3 regions of the Vibrio chagasii genome follow, and region 2 is predicted to be linked to each of the others. Evidence: predicted binding sites of a transcription regulator. Region 2 holds the regulator's gene; each other region holds the start of a gene.
What was found. Region 2 encodes CRP, which controls carbon source genes, mostly activating them, when cyclic AMP is high. Its sites were predicted from a motif close to TGTGANNNNNNTCACA; they were not measured.
Positions count from the first base shown of each region.

Region 1: a site for CRP is predicted at 2,972-2,987, ahead of nagE (N-acetylglucosamine-specific PTS transporter subunit IIBC). Genes of this name have one in related genera too.
Region 3: a site for CRP is predicted at 4,874-4,889, ahead of malT (HTH-type transcriptional regulator MalT). Genes of this name have one in related genera too.

Region 1 covers NZ_AP025465.1:2,534,487-2,542,347, reverse strand. The annotation lists gene OCV52_RS11580 (cation:proton antiporter family protein) at 1-195, opposite strand, end outside; gene nagC (DNA-binding transcriptional regulator NagC) at 280-1,494, opposite strand; gene nagA (N-acetylglucosamine-6-phosphate deacetylase) at 1,497-2,633, opposite strand; gene nagE (N-acetylglucosamine-specific PTS transporter subunit IIBC) at 3,150-4,664, shown strand; gene OCV52_RS11560 (IS4 family transposase) at 4,838-6,214, shown strand; gene glnS (glutamine--tRNA ligase) at 6,479-7,861, shown strand, end outside.
Region 2 covers NZ_AP025465.1:3,088,935-3,096,795, forward strand. The annotation lists gene OCV52_RS14315 (hydrolase) at 256-1,236, shown strand; gene OCV52_RS14320 (YheU family protein) at 1,366-1,578, shown strand; gene OCV52_RS14325 (phosphoribulokinase) at 1,656-2,525, shown strand; gene crp (cAMP-activated global transcriptional regulator CRP) at 2,766-3,398, shown strand; gene OCV52_RS14335 (DUF1338 domain-containing protein) at 3,588-4,379, opposite strand; gene astD (succinylglutamate-semialdehyde dehydrogenase) at 4,595-6,052, opposite strand; gene astA (arginine N-succinyltransferase) at 6,092-7,111, opposite strand; gene OCV52_RS14350 (aspartate aminotransferase family protein) at 7,219-7,861, opposite strand, start outside.
Region 3 covers NZ_AP025466.1:1,451,990-1,459,850, forward strand. The annotation lists gene OCV52_RS22260 (hypothetical protein) at 1-296, opposite strand, end outside; gene OCV52_RS22265 (DUF368 domain-containing protein) at 493-1,413, opposite strand; gene malT (HTH-type transcriptional regulator MalT) at 1,976-4,684, opposite strand; gene OCV52_RS22275 (glycogen/starch/alpha-glucan phosphorylase) at 5,252-7,705, shown strand.

The DNA.
Region 1 (7,861 bases), 550 kb from region 2:
GTCGAGCTTTAAGCCGATAGTAAATAGAAGCAGCGTAACACCAAGGTCAGCTAAAGTAATGATGGTGTCATTGGTTTCAAAACCAAAGGCAAAAAGCCCAAAGCCTGCAACCAAAAAACCAACTAATGGGGGAAGGTGACACTTTAAAGCAATAAATCCTGCGATAAACGCAGTGGATATTAATATAAGTTCCATAACTTGTTGTTGTAGTTCCCTAGCTTAAAAAAACGGGCCGTGTTTATACAAACACGGCCCGCGGAAAATCAGAATTATTGTTCTTTAATCTTCAAGTAGCTTCTGCAGTAACACACCATTGAGCATGGCGCGCTTGATCATAGCAAAAGCTCCCATCGTAGGATGTTTATCGATCTGTGATGCTACAATAGGCAGGCCGCTATGGAAAGTCGTTAGCGACTGATTCTCTACATTGCGCTTAATTGCAGGGAAAACAATCTCTTGTGCCTTAGTAATATCACCAGCGATGATCACTTTTTGAGGGTTAAATAGGTTGATCGTCATCGCGATCGCTTTACCTAACTGGTTTCCTACTCGAACCAAGCTCTGCTTAGCTAATTCGTCGCCATTCATTGCGTGGTCGCAAACGTCTTGAATAGTAATACGCTCAAGCTCGGTTAAAGAAGACTCATAGCCTTGTTTAATCAGTTTTTGCACGCGCTCAACGATTGCAGGGTTTGCCGCTACCGTTTCAAGACAACCAAAGTTACCACATTGGCACTGTTCACCAAGTGGATCGATTTGGATATGACCGATTTCACCGACGTTACGGTTATGACCTAAGAAAACCTGACCGTTAACGATAATACCTGCACCAGTACCGCGGTGAACACTCACTAAGATAGAGTCTTGGCTGTCTTGGCTCGCGCCAAAGTAGTGTTCAGCTAGTGCCATTCCGCGAACATCGTTACCAACAAAACAAGCGACATGGAATGTGTCGCGAATAATGTCGCTTAATGCAAGATTATCGATGTCTGTATTTGGCATGTACTCAACGACACCCGTCGTCGGGTTCACTAAGCCTGGAAGGGTCACGCCAATCGCAATCAGCTGATCGATTTTCGGCTGGTGTTCAGCGATGAAGGTCTTAAGCGTATTGACCAAGCCTTGAGTAAGGTCTGACTGATCTGAATAGTTAAGGTCTTGCTGTTGGAAAGCCAATTCACGGCCACCAAGGTCGTGAAGGCTAACTTGAATGTAGTCTCGCCCTAAGCGCACAGCGATAGAGTGAAAAGGCTCTACTTCTGTGGTTAGAGAGATAGCGCGTCTACCGCCAGTAGACGCTTGCTGTGCGACCTCTTTAATTAGGCCGCGCTCTAATAGTTGGCGGGTAATTTTTGTAACACTTGCCGGTGCGAGTTGGCTTACATCAGCCACTTGTATACGACTGATAGGCCCTTGTTGGTCTATCAGTCGGTATACCGCCGCACTGTTTAGTTGTTTAACTAAGTCTACGTTACCTATTTGTCCGCCATTCATACTTAATTGTGCTCGTATTGTCCATTAACAACAGTCGCTTTAACGTTAAAGTCTCGGTCAAATACAGCTAGGTTTGCAACCATGCCTTTCTTGATTCGACCTAGCTTGCTTTCTACACCGATAGCTGTAGCTGGGTATAGTGTAGCCATGCGAAGAGCTTCGTCTAAAGCGATACCAGCGTGCTCAACTGTGTTCTGAACTGCTTCAATCATAGTCAGAGCTGAGCCGCCCAGTGTGCCGTTTTCATCAACACACTTACCATCTCGGTAATATACTTTCTTACCGACAAAAATAAAGTATTCCATGTCAGCACCTGCAGGAGCTGTGGCATCCGTCACTAATACTAACTTTTCTCCCTTGACTTTATGCGCAATTCTGATGTTTGCGTAATCAACGTGGAAACCGTCGGCGATGATGCCGGCGTACACCTCCGGTGTATCGTAGATAGCGCCAACCACACCAGGTTCACGACCAACCATAGGTGTCATTGCATTGAATAGGTGCGTTGCGAATGTGATACCAGATTCGAAACCTTGGCGTGCTTCTGCATAAGTTGCGTTGGTGTGACCGATAGAAACAACAACACCAGCTTTGTGCAGACGCTCGATATGCTCTGGGTCGTTCAGCTCAGGAGCCAGTGTTACTTTCGCAACAAGGTCGCTGTTCTCACAGATAAGCTCAATCATCTCGCTGTCAGACTTACGAATATGATCAACGCTGTGAATGCCTTTTTTTGCAACGTTTAGGTATGGACCTTCAAGGTGAAGACCTAAAGATTGGTTCTGGTATTGGTTATGGTATTCACGAGCTGCTGTGATAACTGCACGCATGTCTTCATCTGAAGAAGTAATCAGAGTAGGCAAGAAGCTAGTACAGCCTGATTTTAGGTTTGCTTTGTGCATGATCTGCATTGTTTCTGCAGTGATTTCATCGTTCAGCATCACGCCACCACAACCATTCAGTTGTAGGTCAATGAAACCCGGGCTTAGGTTTGCACCGTCTAGGTCACGAACCTCGATACCTTCTGGTAATTCAGAGATAGGGCAGACTTTTTTGATCAGTTCGTTTTCGATTACTACAGCATGATCGGTTAGAACATCACTACCAGTGTAAATTTTACAGTTACTTAGCGCGTACATAGTCAGCTAATCCTTATATCGTCAGATCTTTTAAATTCGTTCGTTACCTAAATGTTGACTTAGTTTGCGAACATCATTTACGTAACGATTTAACTTTTATGGGCAAACGGCTTCAAAGTGGGAAGCGATTTTAAGTGTTTGAAAAACATGTGAACAATTCATTGTTTTTATGAGTTTGGGTTAAAATATCAGTAAGTTAGCTAGCTTTTAATGCCGAAAATAACTCACTTTTGACCCATTAGTTATATTTGGATTTTATCTATAAATGTTCATTTTTTTGAATGATAAAATAAGTTTTATGATCTCGCTAGCAAAAACCTCTGGATTTGGTGAAAACTGGTGATTACGATCACAAATGATAAGGTTTTAATTTGCGGAGCAAAATTAATTGAATACACTGAGTAGGACTAAATTGAGCGACTAAAATAAGTTTCTCAAACGAATTCTAAAAAATCCTATAGGGGGAAACAACTGGTGAATATTCTAGGATATGCACAGAAGCTAGGTAAGGCGTTAATGCTACCTATCGCAACGCTTCCGATTGCGGCGCTTCTATTACGTTTAGGTCAAGGCGATCTACTTGATATTCCATTTATGGCGCAAGCCGGTGGTGCTATCTTCAGTAACCTACCATTGCTATTTGGTCTAGGTATCGCTATTGGTCTTTCTAAAGACGGTAACGGCGCAGCAGGTCTTGCTGGTGCAGTTGCTTACTTCGTTCTAACGGCGACAGCAACAACAATTAACGCTGACGTTAACATGTCTTTCTTCGGCGGTATCTTCGCAGGTATCATCGCAGGTCACTCTTACAACGCTTTCCATGCTACACGCCTTCCTGAGTGGCTGGCATTCTTCGCTGGTAAACGTTTAGTACCAATCATGGCTGGTCTATTTGCACTTGTTGCAGGTGCTGTGTCTGGTGTGGTTTGGCCTGGTGTTCAATCTGGTCTAGACGCACTGGCTCACGCAGTATCAACGTCTGGCGCTATCGGTCAATTCGTTTACGGTACTCTTAACCGTGCACTTATCCCTGTAGGTCTACACCACGTATTGAACTCATACTTCTGGTTCGGTATGGGTACATGTCAAGAAATCATCGTTGCTGGTCAAGGCGCATTCGCTAACATCACTCAACTTTGTGTTGACCCATCACTAGCTAAAACTCTAGTTGTTGGCCAAGAGCATACATTTACATTCGCTAACTCTGTAACTCCAGAAATCACTACTGTTGTTAAAGAAGTAACTGACACTGTTAAATCAGGCGACCTACACCGTTTCTTCGGTGGCGATAAAGGCGCTGGCGTATTCATGAACGGTTTCTTCCCAGTGATGATGTTCGGTCTACCAGGTGCTGCACTTGCAATGTACCTAGCAGCTCCTGCTGAAAAACGTAGCCAAGTTGGTGGTGCACTATTCTCAGTAGCATTCTGTTCATTCCTAACAGGTATCACAGAGCCGCTAGAATTCATGTTCGTATTCCTAGCTCCTGCTCTATACGCAATGCACGCTGTGTTCACTGGTCTGTCTCTAGTTGTTGCTAACATGTTTGGTACTCTGCACGGTTTCGGTTTCTCTGCTGGTCTTATCGACTTCGTATTGAACTGGGGTCTAGCAACTAAACCTCTAGTACTTCTAGCAATCGGCCTTGGTTTCGGTGCTCTATACTTCTTCACTTTCTCTTTCGCAATCCGCGCTTTCAACCTGAAATCGCCTGGTCGTGAAGATGATGAAGCTGCAGCGACTCCAGCTGGCGAGGCTCCAAAAGGCGACCTTGCACGTCAATACCTGAAAGCTCTAGGTGGTCACGAGAACCTAACTTCAATCGACGCTTGTATCACACGTCTACGTCTAACTCTTAAAGACCGCTCTGTTGCTGACGAAGCAGTTCTTAAGAAACTAGGTGCTAAAGGTGTTGTTAAGCTAGGTGAAAACAACCTACAAGTTATCCTAGGCCCTCTTGCTGAAATCGTAGCTGGCGAAATGAAAGCTATCGGTGCAGGTGAAGACCTATCTGATGTAAAACTTCCATAGTAAGGAAGTACTTAACTGAGCAGCAATAAATACTCTCAAGTAAGTGTCAAATTGAAAGCCTCCCATAAGGGCTGTCTCTTATACACAAATCCCTAAGCCACGCTTGGGGATTTTTTTGAACTATTTTTAGGTTTCATGATCTGATCATCTAAGCAATGACAAGGATGATTATCATGACCTATATAGAGCCAACCCTTTGGGCACAAAAACAGTTCGGTCAAGCCCACCTTAATGACCCTAGACGCACTCAAAGACTCGTTGCTCTCGCAGCCTCACTGGCCGAGCAGCCTGGCGTACCCGTCTCGAAACTCATTATATCCCCTGCTGAAATGGAAGGGGCTTATCGCTTCATCCGTAATGAGCAAATCAAAGCAGAAGATATCGCAGAAGCGGGTTTTTATGTCACCGCACAAGAAGCATTAGAGCAACAAACACTTCTTGCCTTAGAAGACACCACTTCTCTCAGTTACTCCCATCGCAGCATTCGAGATGAACTCGGGCACTCTAATCAAGGCAATCGACATCGCGCCATGTTTGTACACTCAACCTTACTTTTTGCTCCCGACACTCAATCTGTTATTGGTTTAATTGAACAACAGCGCTGGACTCGTGATATAGAAAAGCGAGGTCAAAGGCACCAGCATGCGACTCGACCATACAAAGAGAAAGAAAGTTATAAGTGGGAACAAGCCTCTCGCCATGTCGCTGAGCGACTTGGCGATAAAATTTCGGATGTCATTTCTGTGTGCGATAGAGAAGCCGACCTATTTGAATACCTCACTTACAAGCGAGAGCAACAACAAAGGTTCCTCGTTCGCTCAATGCAAAGCCGCTGTATTGAAGAGCACGATAATCGTCTTTATAGCTATGCTTCTACCCTGTTATCAGCCGGAGAGAAAGTGCTCGAAATACCGCAAAAAGGCGGTCGTAAAGCTCGCAAGGCTCATTTAGATATCAAATATGCCCCCGTGACACTCAAGTCTCCTGCTAACAAGAAAGAGTTCGATAACATTCCGCTTTACTACGTGGGATGTATAGAACAAGGAGAGAGTGGTAATAAGCTCGCATGGCACTTACTGACTTCAGAGCCGATAACGAGCAAGGAAGAGGCACTCAAAATCGTCAGTTATTATGAGCGGCGCTGGCTGATAGAAGATTTTCATAAAGTCTGGAAAAGTGAAGGGACTGAAGTTGAGCAACTGAGAATGCAAAGTAAGGATAACTTAGAAAGGCTCAGCGTCGTTTTGGCTTTTATCGCGACTCGGTTACTCCAGTTGAGGTTTATGAATGAATCAGACGAGTTATCTAAGAGCAGTTGTGAGCAGATATTAAAAGGCAAAGCGTGGAAGTTAATGTGGCTCAAGTTGGAGAGCAAAAAACTACCGAAAGAAGCGCCTAATATATCATGGGCTTACAACGGTATTGCTCGGTTAGGTGGTTGGAAGAATACCAAGCGAACAGGTCGCGCTTCTATAAAGACGTTATGGCAAGGATGGCTTAGGTTACAAACCATCCTTGAAGGGTATGAACTCGCCAAGTCTCTTGATTAACCAGACTTGTGATCAAGAGACAGCCCATAAGGGAGGCTTTTTTGTATCTGTAGTTTAAGGCTTTGGGATACGGTTCGTTCTATTCTTCATCGAATAGCAGAAATAATCGTAATTAACGGACGGTTCTTATTGTGCAAAGGCGAAGAATTGTGGATGATTAGCAACAATGATCTTTCTATCTAGAGCTGACGCTAAAAGTGGCGCTTGGCTAGGAGATAAAAGATAACTTTCTCTGACAATACTAAATACATAGAGGTGCTATAGATGAGTGAAGCTGAGGCTCGTCCATCGAATTTCATTCGCCAAATTATTGATAAAGATTTAGCGGATGGTACACACAGTAGCGTGCATACTCGTTTCCCGCCGGAGCCAAATGGTTACCTGCACATCGGTCACGCTAAATCTATTTGCTTGAATTTTGGTATTGCTCAGGACTACCAGGGACAATGTAATCTTCGTTTCGATGATACAAACCCTGAAAAAGAAGACGTTGAATACGTTGAGTCAATTAAGAATGATGTAAGCTGGTTAGGCTTCGAATGGTCTGGTGACATTTGTTACTCATCAAACTACTTCGATACGCTTTACGCTTATGCTGTGGAATTAATTAATAAAGGCTTAGCGTACGTTGACGAGCTAAGTCCTGAGCAGATCCGCGAATACCGTGGCACGCTAAAAGAGCCAGGTAAAGCAAGCCCATACCGCGACCGCAGCCCTGAAGAGAACCTAGCGTTATTTGAAAAAATGCGTGACGGTGGCTTTGAAGAAGGTAAAGCGTGTCTGCGTGCCAAGATCGACATGAGCTCGTCATTCATGGTAATGCGTGATCCTGTTATCTATCGTGTTCGTTTTGCTCACCACCATCAGACCGGTGACAAATGGTGCATTTACCCAATGTACGATTTCACTCACTGTATCTCTGATGCGCTGGAAGGTATTACGCACTCAATCTGTACTCTTGAGTTCCAAGATAACCGTCGTTTGTACGACTGGGTTCTAGATAACATTACGATCGATTGCCAACCTCGTCAGTACGAGTTTAGCCGTCTGAATCTTGAATACACGGTGATGTCTAAGCGTAAACTAAACCAACTTGTGGTTGAAAACCTAGTTCAAGGTTGGGATGACCCACGTATGCCGACTATCTCTGGTTTACGTCGTCGTGGTTTCACTTCTGCGTCTATTCGTGAGTTCTGTAAGCGTATCGGTGTGACTAAACAAGAGAACATGATTGAGTTCGGTTCACTTGAGTCTTGTATCCGTGATGACTTGAACGAAAATGCACCACGTGCAATGGCTGTTCTAGACCCGGTTAAGATCGTGATTGAAAACTACGATGCAGACAAGGTAGAAACACTAACAGTTGCTAACCACCCGAACAAACCTGAAATGGGTACTCGTGAAGTACCGTTTACTCGTGAAGTTTGGATCGAGCGTGATGACTTCCGTGAAGAAGCAAACAAGAAGTACAAGCGTTTGGTTCTAGGTAAAGAAGTTCGTCTACGTGGTGCTTACGTAATTAAAGCAGAGCGTATCGAGAAAGATGCAGAAGGCAACATTACAACTATCTTCTGTTCTTACGATGACGAAACGCTAGGTAAGAACCCGGCAGATGGCCGCAAAGTGAGGGGTGTTATCCACTGGGTA
Region 2 (7,861 bases):
CTTTTGAGTTGTTCCGGTACAAGCTTACTCTCGTATTGATATTTCGCTGCACCTAGCAAAACGAGTGCTCATAGCAAGCAGAGGCTAGCTCGTACAAGTTTGATAATATTCAATCAGTTACTCACAACATGTTTTACATTGAGTCTCAGTGAAAGGCTTGCGCTTGCACCGAGAATCAACCAAGCTCAAATAAAAACGTGGGCGCATCGCAATACTTAATACTTTTCAAAGCCCATAAAAAGCACGGACTGTTTTATGACCATATTTACCGCAGCGGCTGGTTTATCTAACCCACACTTACAAACTTTAGTGCCAAGGTTTATCAGAAAGCAGGCGTTGTTCCATCCTACATGGCAAACCTTAGAAACGCCTGATGGTGATTTCCTAGACCTTGCTTGGAGTGAATCACCAGATAACGATGAACTGACTAGCAACAAACCTATCTTTATTCTGTTTCACGGATTAGAGGGCAGTTTTGAGAGCCCTTATGCCAACGGGCTGATGAATGCGTTTGCCAAGGATGGTTGGTTGTCGGTGATGATGCATTTTAGAGGCTGTAGCGGTAAACCGAACCGCTTGGCACGTGCCTACCATTCTGGCGAAGTCGAAGATGCTCGCTTTTTCCTAAGACACCTGCACGCACAGTTTCCCAACAACCCTAAGGTGGCGGTCGGCATCTCTTTAGGCGGAAACATGCTAGCAAATTATCTGGCTGAGTATGCAGACGATCCCCTGCTATCAGCAGCAACCATAGTGTCAGCCCCTTTTGATCTAGCTTGTTGCGCGAGTCGCATTGAGAAAGGCTTCTCTAAGCTCTACAAGAAGTACCTGCTCAGCTCTCTCAAATCAAACGCCCTAAAAAAGATTAACCTGCTGCAAGAGAAGCTCGACATCACCGCTGAGACAATCAAGAGGATTGATAAGTTGTATGAGTTTGATGAACGAATCACCGCGCCTCTGCATGGATTCAAGAACGCTCAAGACTATTACGCACAGTGCTCGGCTCTTCCTAAGCTCAATAAGATAAAGCTACCAACTCAGATCATCCACGCTAAAGACGATCCTTTTATGACCGATGATGTGATTCCTAAGTTCGTTCTGCCGGATAACATCGATTATCGCTTGTTCCAGAAAGGGGGTCATGTTGGGTTCATTACTGGTAGTACACTAAAACCAAGGTTTTGGTTAGAAGAAGCGCTACCAGCCTATTATGAAAGTATCCAAGGTTCAGCATAACGACGAAGCCTTGCTAAATATAAACGCGAAACCTTGGTAAGATAGCGCAGTCCCTAATTGGGGTTGCACTATAAACATCACTAGACACACTCATCAACATATCAATGAACATAAAAGAGAGAAGTATTTATGATCATCCCATGGAAAGACATCGAGCCTGATACGCTGGAAAACCTCATCAAGGAATTCGTACTGCGTGAGGGTACAGACTACGGCGACGTGGAGATCTCTCTACAAAACAAGATTGACCAAGTGAAACATCAATTAGCTTCTGGTGAGGCCAATATCGTGTTTTCCGAACTGCACGAAACCGTTGATATCCAGCTCACAAAACGCTTCTAAGCTGCGCTTAACACAGAGCCGTGTTATAGTGGAAAACGATTGCTAACAAGTAAGTTACTCATAAGACAAGGGTTGTCATGTCCGCTAAACATCCAATTATTGCGGTGACGGGTTCTTCAGGAGCCGGCACCACCACTACCTCAGAAGCCTTCCGAAAAATGTTCAATATGATGGACGTGAAGGCTGCTTGGGTTGAAGGGGATAGTTTTCACCGCTTCACTCGACCAGAAATGGACGTCGAGATCCGCAAGGCACGTGAGCAAGGTAAGCACATCAGCTACTTCGGCCCACAAGCCAACGACTTCGCAGCATTAGAAGAGTTTTTCCGTAAGTACGGTAATGAAGGTACTGGTAAAGTACGTAGTTACCTACATACGTTCGATGAAGCTGTGCCTTATAATCAAATGCCTGGCACCTTCACGCCATGGCAAGATATCCCTGAAAATTCAGACGTGATGTTTTACGAAGGTCTACACGGCGGTGTGGTTGATGGCGACATTAATGTCTCTCAACACGTCGACCTGCTGATTGGCATGGTTCCTATCGTAAACCTAGAGTGGATTCAAAAGTTCGTTCGTGACACACGCGATCGTGGCCACTCACGCGAAGCAGTAATGGACTCCATTGTTCGTTCAATGGATGATTACCTTAACTATATTACCCCGCAATTTTCGCGTACTCATATCAACTTTCAGCGTGTCCCAACCGTAGATACATCAAACCCACTTAACGCCAAAGGGATTCCAAGTTTAGATGAAAGCTTCGTTGTTATACGTTTGCGCGGCATCAAAAACGTCGATTTCCCGTATCTTTTGGCCATGATTGATGGCTCATTCATGTCTCGTCATAACACACTAGTGGTGCCAGGTGGTAAGATGAGCTTTGCTATGGAGCTCATTGTGAGGCCAATCCTACAACAACTCATCGAAACTGGGAAAATAGGTTAACAAAACGACATTCTGGCTGATTACTTTTCATACCGTGATCATGTGCACAATTTTGCGTAAAAAATCGTAGCTTGGTCACGATTAAAATCAAGAAATAGTACCTGAAAAAGGATACTATTCTTAAACGAAACACAAGATAGCTTGCAGCGCTCATCGAGTGCTCTTATCCTAAGAAGTCAATTCAGGCTTAGCTAAAATACGGAAAGCGGCAAGCATACCCTGCAGAGGAAGTGAGATATTATGGTTCTAGGTAAACCTCAAACCGATCCAACATTAGAGTGGTTCCTTTCACACTGTCATATTCATAAGTACCCTTCAAAAAGTACTTTGATCCATGCTGGTGAAAAGGCAGAGACCTTGTACTACATCGTTAAAGGTTCTGTGGCAGTTCTTATTAAAGACGAAGAAGGTAAGGAAATGATTCTTTCTTACCTAAACCAAGGCGACTTCATCGGTGAGCTAGGCTTGTTCGAAGAAGACCAAGAGCGTACAGCTTGGGTTCGTGCTAAATCTCCTTGTGAAGTAGCTGAAATTTCTTTCAAGAAGTTCCGTCAACTTATCCAAGTGAACCCAGACATCCTAATGCGTCTTTCAGCGCAAATGGCAAGCCGCCTACAAGTAACTAGCCAAAAGGTTGGTGACTTAGCGTTCCTTGACGTAACAGGTCGTATCGCTCAAACGCTACTAAACCTAGCGAAACAGCCAGATGCAATGACTCACCCTGACGGCATGCAAATCAAGATCACTCGTCAAGAGATTGGCCAAATCGTTGGTTGTTCTCGTGAGACAGTAGGTCGTATCTTGAAGATGCTAGAAGAGCAGAACCTAATTTCTGCACACGGTAAGACTATCGTGGTATACGGCACTCGTTAATTTCGATTAACTGAGTCAAAAATATGAAAGCCACCAAATGCGAATTTGGTGGCTTTTTCTTTATTGAGAGAAGATACGAGATACGAGATACGAGATACGAATGGAACACATGAGGCTCTCGCCTTGTAAACATTCTCGAAGCGAAGCGTACCCGAGTTTCTAGGGCAAAAACCGTAATCGTATCTTTCTTTAACCGTTGGTGCTTTCGAAGATCTTGTCCGCCGATGCAGCAACAAAACCGGTATAAAGCTCACCATTGGCCATTGGATAGCGCTTAGCGAACTCATAGAAGCCACCAGGAATCATCTCATTGCCTTCAACAAATGCCACTGGCACTTTGTCTGCCATTGTTGATGATTGCTCTAATAACACCTCTGGAGAGCCTTTTACCTCACCACCAGATGCGTTAATCGTAAAGCTAGCATCACTCAGGTAGTCATTCACTGCTTGTACTTCATCGAACTTGTTCAGTTGATTGACACTAACCGTGAAGTGGTTAGCACCGTAACCGTGAGCGGCTAACCAAGAGGCGTATTCGCTCTCCTTCGCTAACAGTTGGAAATCAGCGAAGCTCAAATCCCAAAGGCGGCCACCAAATAGGAATTCGTGTCCCTCTAACTTACTTGCATCAACCTGCTCAACCAATTTGGCAACGATCTGCTGTAATTCACCAGAACACTCTTCTACCTTCAACTCACTAATGAACACTTTCGGTTGTTTTGGGTCTGGGTGTTCGTAGTGTTTAGCCACTAGCTTCTTGCTTTCAAACAAGTAATCGCCACATGCTTTGTAACCTAGCTCAAGGAAAGGTTTGGCTAATGTTTCAATACCTAGAGGGGCAACATTAAAAGTACGCAATGCAATGTGATCATTGATCAGCGCTTCATCTTCTTTTAGCAAGTGATGTACTTTCTCTGCCGACGGGCAAAGTCTGTGAATGTAATCGTCCCATAGTGATTTAAAGAGTAGATCGGGCGTCATGGTGACTCCTTGTCAGAGGTTCTAGCAAGCTAGTGATTTGGATTAGAAAGGGAGAGACTGAGACACAAAGTCAGCAGCCATCAGCCTGTGACATACTTGTTCTATTATTATCTACCGCCCAATCTTGACGCTGAGCGTGGTTAAAATAAGGAAGCGATACGCTGCTTCCTTATTTCATAACTAATGAATGAGCTTTCGCTCAATATCAATCTAAACTACAGCTCGATACCTGGGCTAAACGTAGCTGGCAGTTGAGTTTCACCACCTTCCATTGAAGCCATTGGGTAAGCACAGTAATCTGCCGCATAGTAAGCACTTGGGCGTAAGTTGCCAGAAGCACCCGGACCACCAAATGGTGCATCACCACTTGCGCCTGTGAGTTGGCGGTTGCGGTTAACAATACCCGCACGGATATGGTCAACGAAGTATTCCCACTCAGAATCGTCTGTCGATACTAAACCTGCTGACAAACCAAAGCGTGTGTCGTTAGCTAATTCAACCGCTTGCTCTAGCGACTGATAACGAACCACTTGTAGCAATGGGCCGAAGTACTCTTCATCTGGCAGGTCAGCAATGTTGGTTGCATCGATAATGCCCGGAGAAACAAACGCCGCTTCGCCTGCTTTTGCCTCTACTAGGCTGACACCCCCCAGAGACTGCAGGTTAGCTTGTGCGTCTAGAATAAACTTAGCGGCAGCTTCAGAGATTTGAGGCCCCATGAAAGGTGCAGGTTCAGCAAATGGCTGATCAACACGAATCTTTTGCGTCGCTGCGACCAGTTTGTCGAGTAGCAGATCGCCCTTCTCGCCAACAGGAACATACAGGCGACGAGCACATGTACAACGTTGACCAGCACTGATGAACGCTGATTGGATAATGGTGTATACCGTTGCGTCTGCGTCACCGTATTGGTCACTGATCACCATAGGGTTATTACCACCCATCTCTAGTGCCAGCATCTTGCCCGGTTGACCCGCGAATTGACGGTGCAGGATATGACCCGTATTAGCACTACCTGTAAATAGTACGCCATCAAGACCTTTAGCATCAGCCAGTGCGATGCCGGTCTCTTTAGCACCTTGCACTAGGTTGATTACGCCAGCAGGAAGACCCGCTTCTTGCCATAGCTTCATTGCGAACTCACCTGTCCAAGGCGTCTGCTCTGAAGGTTTGAATACCACTGTATTTCCCGATAGCAATGCAGGAACAATATGACCATTTGGTAGGTGACCTGGGAAGTTGTAAGGGCCAAATACCGCCATCACGCCCAATGGACGGTGACGAAGTACAATTTGGTTACCAGCCGCTTCACGTGATGCTTCACCGGTACGCTCGTGATAAGCACGAATAGAGATAGCGATCTTGCCCGCCATTGCGCCCGCTTCAGTGCGAGTTTCCCAAATAGGTTTACCCGTCTCTTTTGCGATAATTTGCGCGATCTCTTCGCTGTTCTCTTTTACTTTTTCTGCGAACTTCAACACGATCGCTTCACGCTCAGCAAAGCTCAGTTTTTTCCAAACTAGGAACGCTTCGCGAGCCGCTGCCACTGCAGATTCAACCTGTGCCGGTGTTGCGCTATCACCCTGCCACACTACTTCATTGTTGTATGGGCTTACTGATGTCATGGCATCACCTTGACCCGCTACCCATTGTCCTGCTATCCACTGAGTCATACTTCTATCCTTAAAATCTTCGACAGATAATCGCCGCTCTTATTGAGCCAACATGCGAACGAATTCGCCTTCTTTTACTTCAAGAGCGCTTGCTACTTCAGATGATAAAATCACTGTATCGCTTGCTTGGTCATACGCACCTTTCGCGGCCACTGCGCGGAAGTTCTCAAATGAGGTATTACCAATTAGGAAGTCTTTAGAGCTAGAGTGCTCTGCAATTTGAACCTGTGCTCGAATAGAGTGACGTACAGATTCGATGTTTCTTAAATCACACTCGACCGTTGGTCCCGCATCAAAGATGTCGACATAACCACGATTCGTGAAACCTTCACGTTCCAACAGTTTCAATGCTGGGCGGGTATTATCGTGCACTTGACCAATCACCGCCTGAGCTTCTTCACTCAATAGGTTTACATAGATTGGCAGTTTCGGCATAAGGTCTGCGATGAAGCCTTTCTTACCAATCCCCGTTAGGTAATCGGCTAGTGTGAAATCAATCGAGAAGAAGTGCTCTTGCAACCACTTCCAGAATGGCGAGTTACCTTCTGCATCTGATACACCACGCATCTCAGCAAAGATCGTTTTTGAGAAACGCTCTGGGTGCTCAGCCATCAGTAGGAAACGACACTTAGACATCAGTCGACCGTTTAAGCCTTTGCGGTAATCAGGACGTAAGAACAGCGTACAAATTTCGCTGCAGCCTGTGTAGTTATTACCAAACGTCAACAGCTTAACCACGTTATTCACTTTAAGGCGCTGTGAAGAGTGAACCACTTTACTGATGTGGTACGAGTAAAAAGGCACATCCCAGCCAATGGAAGCTTCGATGCCTGTTGTACCAGCAACTTCGCCAGTTTCAGCGTCGAAACCCACCATTAGATAGCCTTCATCACCGGGTTCGGTCACGTCTGCTTTCGCAAAGCTGTATTCAGAATGGGTAATTCGGTTAGTTAACAATTCTTCGTTAACCGGAAGAGATGTGAATCCATGACCTGATTCAACTGCACAGGTGTGCAGCGCATCGTAATCAGACAGTTTTATTGGGCGAACAACTAGCATCAATATTCCCTCCAGATGCAAAATAGGCCCAAAACCAGAAGCTTGGGCCTTTAGCAGTACGTCATGGGATCGCTCTAATGGCGATCATTCCTATGACGCCGCTCAGGCTAAACTAGCGTAGCGATTGCTTTGTCTAGTTTTGATAAGCCTTCTTCAATTTCTTGTTTAGTGATAACCAGTGATGGAGTAAAACGAACCACGTTTGCACCCGCAACCAGTACCATTAGGCCTTGCTCGCCTGCTGCTACTAATACGTCACGCGCTCGTCCTTGCCATTCGTCATTCAGTGCAGCACCTAACAATAGGCCTTTACCACGAATCTCACTGAAAATTTGGTATTTGTCGTTAATCTTAGTTAGACCATCACGGAATAGCGCTTCACGCTCTTTTACGCCTTCTAGAGTTTCAGGTTGGCTAACTACGTCAACCACTGCTTCAGCTACCGCACACGCCAGTGGGTTACCACCGTATGTAGAACCGTGCGTACCAACCTTAAGGTGTGTAGCCAGTTCAGACGTCGTCAGCATTGCGCCGATAGGGAAACCGCCACCTAGAGACTTCGCTGTGCTTAGAATGTCTGGCGTCACGCCCAGACCTTGGTAAGCATAGAAGTTACCAGTACGGCCATTACCTGTTTGTACTTCATCAAAAATCAGCAGTGCATTGTGCTTGTCACACAGTTCACGAACCGTATTCACGAACTCAGCCGTTGGAGAAATGATACCGCCCTCGCCTTGCAGAGGTTCCATC
Region 3 (7,861 bases), on a different replicon from region 2:
GCTGAGCCCATTTCCATCTCTAAACCGGTCAGCGATAGCATCAAGGTTTCCGAGGCCGCGCCTTCCCACACCACTTTGATTTTTGTTGGGACTAGAGGTTGAGCTGTTTCATGCTCAAGGGTCATAGCAACGCTGTCTTGCTCACACGATGTTGTTGAAAGCATGCAGTAGTCATCTAAGTTGACGTCAGGAGAGTGGCTCTCTACTACCGATTTAAATTGCTCGACTGCCTGTGGTCCATAAAAGCCAGCGACCAGCGCAATACCGAGCGCAGCAACCTTTAATGCTGGGTGCATGTCGTGTTCTCATTTGATTTTATAAGAACGGCGATGGTATCACACCACTCAATACGTGCTTGTATCAAAAAGCAATTTTGTGCGTATGGTAGATATAAAAAAGCGAAGCCAGTAGCTTCGCTTTGATTCAATTTACTGACACGTCGCTATTTAAGGAAAGCACCCTACATGCGAAATGCCGCTCGATTGTTAGAGGTTAGTCAGCATTGCGCTCGGCAAACTTTTCTAAGCCAAGAACTAATGCGATGGCAACCAACATCATGATCACAGCCAAGGTCAGTTGAGAAGGCTGAGAGGTGACGGCTTCGAAGTTAAATGGAGACAAGTTCTCTTGAATGAGAGGCACTTGCTCACCTTTAGAGTTGATGCGCCAGCTGATGGTCTCTTTCCAAGGCCAGATCTTAGGCAGCGTACCGATCATCAAACCAGTTAAGAACACAAGCGTGAAGTCGCGGAATGAACGCAATAGCCAAGACAGTACATGTGAGAAAGTCAGCAGTCCGAGCACACAGCCCGCAAGGAATAGCGCAAGTACATCGACTTGAAATGATTTAACGGCGCCAAGCACTGGGCCATACATGCCAATCAGGAGCAGAATAAAGCTGCCTGAAATACCGGGTAAAATCATCGCGCAGATAGCAATTGCACCCGCAATTAAGACGTTGATGCTGGTTGGCTCCATTTGCAGTGGCTTAAGCACAGTTATGCTATAAGCGAAGGCAACGCCAAGCAGTAGAAAGACGAATCGAATCATATCGCGCTTTTCTACTTGCTTAAGAATGTGGAAAACCGACACCAAGATTAAACCAAAGAAGAAAGACCACAGTGGAACTGGGTGGGTGACCAATAACCAAGAAATCAGTTTTGCGAATGTCGCAATGCTGGTGAACACGCCAGCGAATAATGAAATTAGGAAAAAGCCATTGATGTGGTTAAACGCGGCTTTGAAGCCTTCGCGCTTCCATAAACCAAGTACGCTAGGGTTAATTCTGCGAATGCTTTCTAAAAGCGTATCGTAAATACCTGTGATGAATGCGATGGTTCCGCCTGAAACGCCTGGGACAACGTCAGCCGCGCCCATGGCCATGCCTTTGAAAAAAGTACTTAAGTAGTTCATTGCTTCATAGAGTTGAGGGTGATTTCGTGCAGTATACAAACTTTGCTGTCAAAAAAGTATGAATATGCTACTAAGAAGGTGCTTTTCTTACTCTCTTAATTGTAAGGCAATACGTTGATGTGAATATCTGCCTAACATTTAAAATACAGTCACTTAGTAATTTATCATTAATGCTAGGGATGAAACTGGTCTCTTATCAATATTGCATCTTGATTGCATTATGCAAATGCACTTTGCAATTCGCATGTAAAATTAGCCGCTTTTATGCGATGCAGGGCTTATAAAATGCCTAATTAAAGTTGGCACGCTAACTGCATAGTACTAATCGACCCTTCTTAAGCCGAGGGTCACCTAGCCAACTGACGTTGTTAGTGAACCTATGATTTGTTCACAAATATATAGAGCCAATCGCGATTATTGCGGTTGGCTATTTTTTTGCCTGTCATTTGGTGTTCTCCTTTTTCTACTCCCGCCTCTATACTTTCAGGCTCTGAATTTCAGGTGAAAAAAAAGCCAGCCACCGTCGGTGACCAGCTTGTGTTTTCTCGAATTTCGAATCCGTTTAGTAACCCATTAACTGCAACAAATTCTCTGCTGTGCTTATCGCTTCTTTACGGTTAGCAATGTTGAGCTTCTGATAAAGATTTCGAATGTGAGTTTTGATCGTGGTGCCTGCTACATCCAGTTCTTGAGCGATTTGCTCGTTACTGAAGCCAGAGTAGATCAAGCCCAGTACCTGCCATTCACGTTGAGTGAGTGGGCTGGTACGTACAAGTTCAGGAATGTTTGGGTGATTAACCAAGTTTTCAACAAAGTCTTCATCAAAGTGAACTGAGCGGCTGCGCTGAGTGGTCGAGATATCCTTCATGATTTGTTGTGCTCGGTGACGTTCTAAATCACCTAGGCCTGGCTTGTTGCTCAACTTATCTAAGATATGTCCGATAGTGCCACCATCGACCAAGAAGTTACCGACCATGCCTGTTTGGTTGGTCATGTGTAGGGCTTCTTCAAGTAATACACGTGCGCTGTCTTCATCGTTGATTTGCGTGCGTAAAACAGCCTCGACGATCAAGTTTCTATTCGTATCGGTAATCAAGTGTGAGCGCTGTGCTTCGCTCTTTAAGAATGCTAATGCCTCTTCAGCCTCTTCATATTGCTCAAGAATAATGTGAGCACGCACGATGTTTCGCCACTGAAGCTGACAGAAGTGGTTGCTAGCAGACTCCGGTCTTACAGCAACGCTTAGCCAGTCACGGATTGCATCTTTATCGCCTTTCACTTGCCAGAACAAGATCAGAGACAGTGAAGCATTCGCCGTCCAGTCAACGTGGTAGGTTGATTGGCGTAACAAGTGTTGGATCTGGTCAATAAACTTCGACGCTTTGTCGATCTCACCACGGCTCAATGAAATACGAGCTAGCATTGAGTAACTATGAAGGTGTTTACTTGGAGAGTGGTGACCGAGGATATCTAAGCCTTTGTAGCAACACTCTTCCGCTTCATCTAAACGGTTCCAACACCAGAAGATCTGAGCTCGTACGCGTAGCAAGAATTCATGTAGAGGTACGTATTGAAGTTGATGTTCTTCAATCAACTTGAACGCGCTGTCTTGCAATTCAAATGCCGCTTGAACGTAGCCTTGAGCAATCAAGATTTCACTTTGTTGAAGAATCGCCCACAGTGCTTGATGGTAAACCTGATACTGGCGAGCCAACTTCTCAGTTTGCTGCATCATTGGTAGAGCGCGGCTCAGGTTACCCATGACATGATTGACTTCGCCAACAACTGAGGTTGCCACAATGCGGCTGCGATAAACCGTGGTATTAAGCTGGCTTAGAGAAAGCTCTGCGAGTTCGAGTGCTTTCTCTGGTTCGTTGCTGTTAATGGCTACCTGTGCACGTAAGGCGTTGTACTGGCCTTGTTGTTGAGTATCTAGCTCGATGTTTCGTGCTTGATACTGAGTTTCTGCCTCTTCTAACAGGGTGCCCACCTGATCATATCTGTGCTGACTCTGCGCTAGCCATGCCCGTAGCATCGACAGTTTTGGCTCGCTGTAGAGCTGATCGGTTGTAAGCTGCTTGATCGCCATTTCTAGTGATGACAATTCGCCTTGGTTGAACATTTGCCAACCGTGTTCACTGAGGATCTTAACAATTAAATCAGGATCATCGGCGCGCTGTGCGTGACGTAGGGCTTGGTGAGGTGTTTTCTTTTTGATCCAGGCTTTTGCTGCACTGCGGTGTAATTCAGCTTCTTGTTGCGGAATGCGAGCTTGGCGTTCATGAGCAAGGAATTCACCAAACAGGTTGTGGAAGCGATACCAGTTCTTCTCACCTTCAAGAGGGTAGATGAACAGACCAAATCGGTTTAGAGACTCGATCATACCGAGTGCGTCTTCACGCTGAGTAAGCGCGCATACCAGTTCATCATTAAAGTGATCAAGTACAGAACATTGCATCAAGAACTGGCGGGTTTCTTTGTCCAGCAGGTCGAAGACTTCTTCAACCAAGTAATCCCACAAGTGAGCATGATTGAAGTGAGAGAATGACTCAGCAGACTGCGCCAGTGTGCGTTTTTGGTGCTGTGCTTGAAGGGCGATAAGTTGCAACGCAGAAGGCCAACCTTCGACATAACTACAAATACTATCGGCGGTTGTGTCATCAATACCATCGGCAACGCGCTGATTAAAGAAGCGTGTCGTCTCTTCGGTATCGAATGCCAAAGAGTCATTGCCTAATTCGATCATTAAGTCACGAACGCGAAGGTTTGCTGTACCCAGTGGCGGTGTGCCGCGGCTGGTCACAACAAGCGTTAGGTTGTCGGGCATGTGCTTTAGGAAAAAGCGCATGGCTTCGTGGATGTCGTCATTGTTAACCAGGTGATAGTCATCCAATACAAGGAAACATTCCTGATGGAATTCAGACATCTCGGCGAAGACTTCGCTTAATAGAGAATGCAGCGATGAAAATTGTCTTTTCTCTGCCAGTTTTTGCGCATTAGGACAGGCGTTTTGCGTCGCTTTATTGAGTGATTGAAGTAGGTAGTTGATGAAACGGAAGGCATCGTTGTCACTATCATCGATGCTATACCAACCTACGTTAGGTTTTTCTACCAACCACTGGGCAGCCATGGTGGTCTTGCCGTATCCAGCTGGGGAGCGGAACAGTACGAGTTTATAGCAATCTGCATTCTGAAGCAGATCGAGAACCCTAGGACGCAGAATTGCATTGTGTAAGCGGCCGGGACGAGTCAGTTTCGAAGGGATCCACATGTCGAAGTTTTACACCTATTCCGTGGCTATGGTCTGGAATCTATCAAGCACGCATTGAGTGCTGTCCAATGACACTAGCCTAATTACTTAAGTCTTTACTCATATTACGTGAAGCAAAACGACACCGACTATGATCCTCCGCAGAAACCTTGCACTCCTGCATGTTTTTGAGTCTCTACGCCCTTTATTTGTGACTTTTCTCACAAAATGTGGTGGTTCGATAATGTGACTTTGTTTCTGTTTGCACTGCATTTAATGCAAAAGATGATACCCGGAAAATATTTTCGTGATCTGAAACTCAGATTTGACAATGACTCTGATTAGGTCAAATAAAAATCACATCAACCGAAGTTAAGTTATCGAACGGGAGCTTGTGATCTTAGTCACTCCAAGTTTTTGTTCGAAGTCAGAACATGAGAGTCAGATCACTAACCCTATGTCGGTACGCCCCCTACGCCCTCCCATCTACTCCTTGTTTGGCGCGTTAGCGGGAGGATGTTTAGTTTCTGGTGACCATGCACGATATGTCACAGATGAATTAGAACTATTAAAAGCGAGATTTCTGAAATGAAACCAACTCAGCAAAAAACTTTCGATAAAATGTCGTTCCAAGAAAGCGTTAAGAAACATCTATCTGCAACCTACGCAACTACTATAGAAAACGCAGATAGCCGCGCATGGTACCTAGCAATGGGTCGCGCGTTAGCCGAACTTACAACATTTGACCTGTTAGAAACTGAAAATGACGAGAAAATCAAAAATGCGAAGAGCGTGAACTACCTTTCGCTAGAATTCTTGATTGGTCGTCTAACGGGTAACAACCTAATCAGCATGGGTCTGTACGAACAGATCACGCATGCAATGGAAGAGTTAGGCCAGAACTTAACGGACCTTCTAGAAGAAGAACGTGATCCATCACTAGGTAATGGTGGTCTTGGTCGTCTAGCAGCATGTTTCATGGACTCTTGTGCAGCACAAGAATTCCCAACAGTAGGTTACGGCCTACACTATGAGTACGGTCTATTTAAGCAGTCTTTCGAAGACGGGCGTCAAAAAGAAGCACCGGATGCATGGCGTGGCGTTGAAGGCTACCCATGGGAAATCGCTCGTCCAGAACTTGCGCAACACATTGGTTTTTACGGTCATGTTGAAGTTGAATACATTGACGGTAAAGAAGTGCGTACTTGGGTTCCAGGTATGGAAGTAAAAGCAATGCCATGGGATCTACCAATCGTTGGTTACGAGTCAAGCACGGTTTACCCACTGCGTCTTTGGGAATGCCAGGCAATTGCACCATTCTCACTAGCAAGCTTCAACAACGGTGACTACTTCGAAGCACAACATGCGCTAATCGATGCGGGTAACATTACTAAGGTTCTATACCCGAACGATAACCACGAGAAGGGTAAAACGCTTCGTCTAATGCAGCAGTACTTCCACTCTGCAGCGTCTGTACGTGACATCCTACGTCGTCACGAAGCAGCAGGCTTCTCTCTAGCGGATCTTCCTAAGCAAGAGACTATCCAGTTAAACGATACGCACCCAACAATCGCGATCCCAGAGCTAATGCGCATTCTTATCGATGAGCGCGGCCTATCTTGGGATGAAGCGTGGGAAATCAGTGCACACACATTTGCATACACGAACCACACTCTACTTCCAGAAGCTCTAGAGACTTGGTCTGAGTCGCTAATCCAGCGTCTACTTCCACGTCACATGGAAATCATTTTTGAAATCAACCACCGCTTCCTGCAAGAAGTTCGTAAGATGTGGCCTGGTGACGGTGAGAAGCAAGCGAAGCTTTCTATCATCCAAGAAGGTTTCCACCGCATGGTTCGCATGGCAAACCTATGTGTAATTGGCTCTTACAAGGTAAACGGTGTAGCAGCGCTTCACTCTCAGCTAGTTAAGAAAGACTTATTCCCTGAGTTCAACGAAATCTTCCCAGGTAAACTGACTAACGTAACAAACGGTATTACACCACGTCGTTGGTTGAAGTTCTGTAACCCAGGTCTGTCTGCGCTAATCACAGATAAGATCGGTTCAGAATGGCCTGCGAAACTTGAGCAGCTAGAAGGCATTGCTAAGTACGCGACAGACCCGAAATTCCAAAAAGAATTCATGGCTGTTAAGAAAGAAAACAAACAGCGTCTTGCTGATTGGGTTCAAGAAAACATGGGTATCGAGCTAGATACTAACGCTATCTTCGACGTTCAAATCAAGCGTCTGCACGAGTACAAGCGTCAGCACCTAGACTTGCTTCACATTCTATCTCTGTACCACCGTATCCTTAACGAACCTGGTTTTGAGTGTGAGCCACGCGTATGTTTCTTCGCAGCAAAAGCAGCACCGGGTTACCACCTAGCGAAAGAGATCATGTTCGCAGTGAACAAGGTTGCGGAGAAGATCAACAACGATCCTCGCATCGGTAACAAGCTTAAGGTGGTATTCATCCCTGACTACCGTGTAAGCATGGCGGAAATCATCATCCCAGCGGCTGACGTTTCTCAGCAAATCTCGCTAGCGGGTAAAGAAGCATCGGGTACGGGTAACATGAAGATGGCTCTAAACGGCGCTCTAACTATCGGTACGATGGATGGTGCGAACGTTGAGATCCGTGAAGAAGTGGGTGATGAGAACATCTACATCTTCGGTCTAGACGTTGATGGTGTACAAGCACTGAAAGCTCAGGGTTACAACCCATACGATTACTACAATGCAGACCCACTACTGAAGGCGTCACTTGATCTACTAACAGGTGAAGAGTTCACACCAGGTCAACCAGGCCTTCTACGTGCAACGTTTGACAGCCTGCTAGATGGTGGTGACCCATATCTATGTCTTGCTGACTTTGCTTCTTACGTGAAAGCGCATGAAGACATGGGCACGCAATACAAAGACCAAGCGGGTTGGGCTAAGAAAGCGATTCTTAACACAGCATTGGTTGGTAAGTTCACATCAGACCGCTCTATCCGCGACTACGTGAACAACATCTGGAAACTAGAAGCGGTTAACCGTTAATAGTTCCCATGTAGCCAAGGCAGCCTCTGCCTTGGCTCAATTAGCTTGTGAGCAAACAGACGGCTTATCCGATAGCAATGCTTACAATCTGATTGTCACAAGCTAATTGATTAGTAAAAAATTAAATAAACAACCCTACAAAAATTGAAAGCGTCA